2 regions of the Bradyrhizobium sp. A11 genome follow, and region 2 is predicted to be linked to the other one. Evidence: riboswitches for the same ligand, from Rfam matches in the RefSeq annotation. Region 2 holds a riboswitch; the other holds the start of a gene.

Region 1 (3,202 bases), 810 kb from region 2:
CTCGAGACCAGCTTTGCCAAGCGCCGCATGCATCTGGGCTATCGCCTCGCGGCGCTCGCCGCACCGATGCCGGGACATCGTCCCGGCACGCGTCTGCGCGGTCACGAGTTCCACTATTCGACCATTCTCGCCCAGCCTGACACGCCGCTGGCGGTCGTGCATGATGCCACCGGCGCCGTCATCGCCGAGACCGGCTCGCAGCGCGGCCATGTCAGCGGCACCTTCTTTCATCTGATCGCGGAGGACCGGTGAGCGGGTTCGTTTCCTTCGTCTCCGCCGGACCCGGCGATCCCGAGCTGCTCACGCTCAAGGGCGCGGCGCGGCTGCGCGAGGCCGACGTCGTGCTCTATGACGATCTCGCCTCGGGTGCGATCCTCGATCTCGCCCGGCCGGGCGCCAATCTCGTCGCGGTCGGCAAACGCGCCGGGCGGCCCTCGACCAAGCAGCATCACGTCAACCGCCTGCTGGTCGACTATGCCGCAACAGGGGTGCGCGTGGTGCGGCTGAAGTCCGGCGATGCCGGCATTTTCGGCCGGCTCGAGGAGGAGATCGAGACGCTGCGCGAGGCCGGCATCGGCTATGAGATCGTTCCCGGCGTCACCTCGGCCTGCGTCGCCGCCGCGCAAGCCGGCATTCCCCTGACCCGGCGCCACACCTCGCGCCGGGTGCAGTTCATCACCGGCGCCGACGTCACCGGCGAGCTGCCGCCGAATCTGAACTGGGCGGCGCTGGCCGATCCCGAGGCGACGACCGTGGTCTATATGGGCCGGCGCACCTTTCCGGCGCTTGCCGCAAAATTGATCGCGCACGGCCTCGCCGCGGAGACCCCGGCGCTGGTCGCCGAATCCCTCGGCCGACCCGACGAGCGGCTGGTCCGCACCACCATTGTTGAGCTGGCCGAGCAGCTTGCCCGCGGTGGCGCTCCTTCGACCGCCGCCGTGATCCTGTTCGGTGCGCTGGCCGGGGATTATCCGTCGTGATCGCCCCGGCCGCGCCTCGCCCCTTGACGCAGGCTCGGCGAAAGGGGCACACAGGAGAAGCAAGGTGCTCGACGCGGCGCAAAGCGCCGGAGCATAATCGGGAATGGGGATGGGCGGACCAAGTTGCGGCGCCCAAAACCCCAGCCGCCCCCGCGACTGTAAGCGGTGAGGGACTTCGATCAGCCACTGGGCCGCAAGGTTCGGGAAGGCCGGAGAACCCAGTGAACCGCGAGCCAGGAGACCGGCCCTGCACGTTTTGAGGCCAAGGCCGTCGGGTGTGACGGCAGGAAGGATCTGAGCCATGCATATCGAACCCGGTCTAGTGACGGGCGCCAAGCTCGTGCTGAGTTACGCAACCGGCATCGCCGCAGGCGGCGTTGCCTTGAAGCTCGCAGCCCAAACCGTGCGCGAGCAGGGTATCGGCTCGTTCGCGGCGCGCACTTTGGCCACGACGGTCCTCGTCTTCACGTTCTTCGAGATCCTGCCGCACTTCCCGGTCGGCGTCTCCGAGGTGCACTTCATCCTCGGCTCGACCTTGTTCCTGCTGTTCGGTGCTGCGCCGGCGGCCTTCGGCCTCGCGTTCGGCCTGCTGCTTCAGGGCGTGTTGCTCGAGCCGGTCGATCTGCCGCAATACGGTATGAACGTCACGACGCTGCTGGTGCCGCTGTTCGCGATCCAGGCGATCGCCACGCGGATCATTCCGCGCAACACGGCCTATGTCGACCTGAAGTATCGGCAGGCATTGGCGCTGTCGACCACCTATCAGGCCGGCGTGATCGCCTGGGTGGCGTTCTGGGCGCTCTATGGCTCCGGCTTTGCGATGAGCAACCTCGCCAGCATCGCGACGTTTGCGGCGTCCTACGCGCTCGTGATCGTGATCGAGCCGCTGGCCGATCTCGCCGTGCTGGCGCTGGCGAAGTCGCTGCGCGGCGTCACCGCGCCCGGCCTCGTCACTCCGCGCCTGCACAACGCAGCTTAACTGAGACAAGGGGCGGCCGTCATGGCCGCCCCCACGCGCAATGCTCACGCTCTCCCTGATCGGCATCGGTTGCGGCGATCCCGCGCAGCTCACGCGCGCCGCAGTTGACGCCATCAACGCCGCCGACCTCGTCCTGATCCCGCGCAAGGGAACGGCGAAATCCGATCTCGCCGATCTCAGGCGGACGATCTGCGCGGATGTGCTCACCAGCGACACGACAGCCATCGCCGAGTTCGATCTTCCCGTGCGCGATGCTGCCGAGGCGGATTACCGCAAGGGCGTGGACGACTGGCACGATGCGGTCGCCGCGACCTGGTCCGAGACGATCGCAGATCAGCTCGGAAGCGACGGCAAGGTCGCGCTGCTGATCTGGGGCGATCCTTCGCTGTATGATTCCTCGCTGCGCATCGCGCGGCGGCTCGCTCCCTTGCCCAGAATCGAGGTCGTGCCCGGCATCACGTCGATCCAGGCGCTGTGCGCGGCCCATGCGCTGCCGCTCAACGACATCGGCGAGCCGTTCCTGGTCACGACCGGGCGACGCCTGCGCGAAGGCGGCTGGCCGCAAGGCGTCGACACCGTGGTGGTGATGCTCGACGGCGGCACGGCATTCGAATCGTTGGATCCGGCAGGAATTCACATCTATTGGGGCGCCTATCTCGGCATGCCCGATCAGATCATCATGTCCGGCGCCCTCGCCGAAACCGGCCGGCGCATCGTCGCGGCACGGCAGGAAGCGCGCGCGCGGCATGGCTGGATCATGGACAGCTATATTCTCAAGCGCAGGCGTTAAGCGAGGCAGCATGCTCCCCGAATGGGTCACCCGGAACTGCCCCGCGATCTCCGCGCTTCATCGCGAGGCGGCGATCGCGCGTCAGGCGCAGCTGACGAAGCCGACCGGCGCGCTCGGCCGGCTCGAGCAGCTCGCGATCGAGCTCGCCGGTTTGCAAGCGACCGAGCAGCCGCGCGCGGCGCGCGTGCCGATCATCGTCTTCGCGGGCGACCACGGCATCGTCGCGCAGGGCGTCTCGGCCTATCCGCAACAAGTGACCATCGCGATGATGGCGAATTTTGCCTCCGGCGGTGCTGCGATCTCGGTGCTGGCGCGCGAGCTTGGCTCGCGCCTGGAGGTGGTCGATGCCGGCACGCTGGCCAGTGAGGAGATGACGGGCATCGTCACCGACAAGCCGCGCCACGGCACCCGCGATTTCAGCGTGGAGGCCGCCCTCCTGCCTGCGGAGCTGGC
Region 2 (3,202 bases):
CCCGAGGACAGGCGCTCGTCGACGTCAGGCGTGCGGAACGCGCGCGCGGCGCGAGCGAACAGCGAGACCACGTCGTTGAGACGATGCTCGGCTCCGAGATGCAGCGCGTATTGGGTCTCGTCGTTCGTCAGCGGCAGCGCACCGATATCGGCGTTGAACGGCGCCGCCGCGTCGAAATTGTCGCGTGCCGCAAGACGGACGTTCTGCATCCGCACGCCGTAGGAGACGTCGGTCGTGGGCAGCACGCCCAATGTGTGCTGGAAATAACCTGCGACCGTCTGCTGCCTCAGGTCGTAATTGTGCCAGGCGGCGAGCCCCTGCCCGGCGCCGCGGTTCTGCTCGAAGCTCGCATCGTAATAATCGATGCCGGTCAGCAGCTGCGACGGCAGGCCGAGCAGCAGGCTCTTCACGCTGAGCCGCGGCGTGATCGACCAATTCGTCAGTTGGGACTCGACATAAGTCGAGGTGAAGAAGGCCGGAACCGGCGTCGGGCTGGAGAAGAACGCACTCTGCTGCTTCTTGTCGCGCACACCGCCGTCGACGATGAGATCGACGCCATTGACCAGGGTCCTGGTAAACCCGGCCGTCGCGCTGAAGCCCTGCTGGTTGGCGGCATTGAACGGCGTGCTGGTGCCTCGGCGGTTGGTCCTGAGCTCGTCGAGGCCGATCGAGGGATCGACGGTGCGGCCGCCCGGCAGCCGCAGTTCCTGATTGTCGCCGGTGACGGTGAGAAACGCGCTCAGGCCTGGCGTGGTGTAGTTGAGATTGCCGACGCCGTTTTGCTGGGAATAGCGATTGTTGTCGCGATAGCCGTCGGTCCTGACGGCATTGCCGTAGAACGAGGTCGACCATGGCCCGGAATTGAGCGCGGTCGAGACGTTGCCGAGTTTGGTGTTGAACGAGCCGAAGCCGGCCTCGATGCGCGCAGTCACGGGCGGTCCGCCGGCGCCGGTCTTGGTGACGATGTTGATCACGCCGCCGACCGCGTTGTCGCCGTAGAGCACCGCGCCGGAATTGCCGCGCGTGATCTCGATGCGCTCGATGGAATTGAGCGGGATGGTGGAGAGGTCCACCTGCGCCATGTCGACGTCGTTGAGCCGCCGGCCGTTGACCAGCACCAGCGTGTTGGCGGTGGCAAAGGCGCCGAAGCCGCGCAGGTCCACGCTGGTCTTGGCGCCGATCTGGCCGCCATAGAACGTCGTGATCTGGGCTCCCGGCACCTGCGTGGCGATGATCTCGGCAAGCGCCTGCGACGGCGAATGCGCGATATCCGCGGCCGTGATCACGGTCGTGGCGGCCCCGACGATACCGCCGCCGCCGGCGACAGCCTCCGAGCCCGAGCCGGATGAGCCGGTGCCATCGCCTGGCGGCGCAACGTTCGCGGTGCGTCGCGGCCGCGTCGCCTCGCCCTCACCGGTCGCCCTCGCCCGCGTGCGGTTCTGATCGGCGGGCTTGCTCACCTCGATCGGCGGCAATTGCTCGGCAAGCCCCTGCTGGGCGAAGGCGGAGGATAGATCGAGCGAATGGAGCGAGACGGACGCGAGCAGGCCGGCGCTGAGGCGCCGGGCGGCAGAAACGAGACGGGACATTGTTGTAACCTCGGTATGACGTCAGTGGCACGTCACAGCGAACGAGGTTTCACGGCAGAGCGGCGGACTGCTCCGATGAAGCCAATGTCTGTACTCCCCGACCGACATCTTCGCGTGTGACCACGGCTGACGGCAGGTCTCCTGGCTCGCGGGTCGTGACCTTGCGTCGCCTTCCCAGGACCGAGATTCCCAGTGGCACAGGACGAAAGATTCACCGCTTACAGTTGCGGGGGCAGCCGTGGCGTTGGCATAGATCCCGGCATTGGGACATCCCGCACCACATTCCCTTTTGATCTCCGTGAGGAGAACCGTCGCCGGCCATTTACGTGTCGCCCCGGCAGCGTGTCAATCGACCGTTGGGCGGCGCTCAGGTCCGTCCGCGCGGACGTTGCGCCTGGGCCCAGGCGGCCGTGACATCGCGTGGCGGAACATCGACGCGCTTGACCGGGGTCAGTTCGCCGGAGGCCGAGACGATCGCGGTTTCCTCGCGGCGGCAGCGCGTGCAGACGAACCCGACCTCATGCGGAGACGCCGACCAGCTCGACCGCTTCACATTGGCGGCCATCGGCCAGGCCTCGCAATGCGAGCACGACACCAGAAATCGACCGGGATCGAGCATACCCATTTCCATCGGACTCCACGTCCTGCCGCCTCTTCAATGATTAACCCAAGTGAATCGTTCCGGTGCCCAAGCACCGCCGGTTGCGCGAGGCAGCTCCGGGGCAGCCGTCAGCGCGCGCCCTTGAGGGTGCAGGAGGTCGAGCAGGTGACGGTCGTGCCGCGATCGCATGCCTTGCAGGCGTTGACGCACTGGTTCATGTCGCGGGGATTGTAGCTGTAGTTCCGCAAGGGACAGGGCGGCGTCGAGCCGGTGATGTCCTGCTCCTGATCGCAGGCCGCCGTCATGAGCGCGATGATGATCACGGCAACGAGGCGCATGGGATGCCCCTGTCAGGCATGGCAAACAGGCATGGCAAATCACGTTCACGGGATACGCTGCATTGCAACGAACCCCGGCCTTCCCACCACGGGCATCACCTATCAGCGACGCCCGCATGCCATCAGGATGCGCGCCAAACCTTAAGAACGGATTGCAGCCGGCCTCAGGCCGCAGCCTCGGTCGCGATCGCCTGCCGCATGTCGACCGCCAACTGACGGTATTGCTCCGAAAGCTTCAGATAGAACTCGCGCTTGCTGCCATCGGTGGCGAGCTTGGCGATCAGCTCGCATTCGGCGGTGAGCGTCTCAAACCGTTCCAGCCTGTCCTGAAGTTCTGGCATCGGCGTGTCCCCATCAAACGCCTCAAGGACATTCAACCTAAGCCCGGGAAATAGGTCACGGCGAACATCGTTATCGAGCAGAAGCAATTTTTCCGGTGCGGGCAGCCTATTTGCTGTCGAGCCGCCAGGCACCGTCCCATGCCTCGTCGGGCGGGCTCGCCTCGAGCTGCGCGATGCGGCCGAGCATCGTGCGCGAGGGCCCGTCACCGGGAACGGCTTCGAGGGCCGCGTTGAATGCAGCGCGCGCCGCATCGAAGCGCCTGATACGATAGGCGGCAAGCGCCTCGGCATAGTGCGTGCGCAGGCTGGCTTGCGCATCGGTGAGCGCGCCCG

Evidence for each region. A riboswitch is a leader RNA that binds a small molecule or an ion and turns the genes downstream of it on or off. The one in region 2 is predicted to bind cobalamin.
Region 1: linked by a shared signal. The riboswitch ahead of WI560_RS10835 (energy-coupling factor ABC transporter permease) and the one ahead of WI560_RS14605 (TonB-dependent receptor) in region 2 are both predicted to bind cobalamin.

The regions. Positions count from the first base shown of each region.
Region 1 is NZ_CP149509.1:2,355,465-2,358,666, forward strand. It holds gene WI560_RS10825 (cobyrinate a,c-diamide synthase) at 1-252, shown strand, start outside; gene cobA (uroporphyrinogen-III C-methyltransferase) at 249-980, shown strand; cobalamin riboswitch at 1,026-1,245, shown strand; gene WI560_RS10835 (energy-coupling factor ABC transporter permease) at 1,282-1,959, shown strand; gene cobF (precorrin-6A synthase (deacetylating)) at 2,000-2,749, shown strand; gene cobT (nicotinate-nucleotide--dimethylbenzimidazole phosphoribosyltransferase) at 2,760-3,202, shown strand, end outside.
Region 2 is NZ_CP149509.1:3,168,046-3,171,247, reverse strand. It holds gene WI560_RS14605 (TonB-dependent receptor) at 1-1,589, opposite strand, end outside; cobalamin riboswitch at 1,703-1,917, opposite strand; gene WI560_RS14600 (hypothetical protein) at 1,957-2,220, opposite strand; gene WI560_RS14595 (hypothetical protein) at 2,319-2,528, opposite strand; gene WI560_RS14590 (hypothetical protein) at 2,693-2,869, opposite strand; gene WI560_RS14585 (adenylate/guanylate cyclase domain-containing protein) at 2,976-3,202, opposite strand, start outside.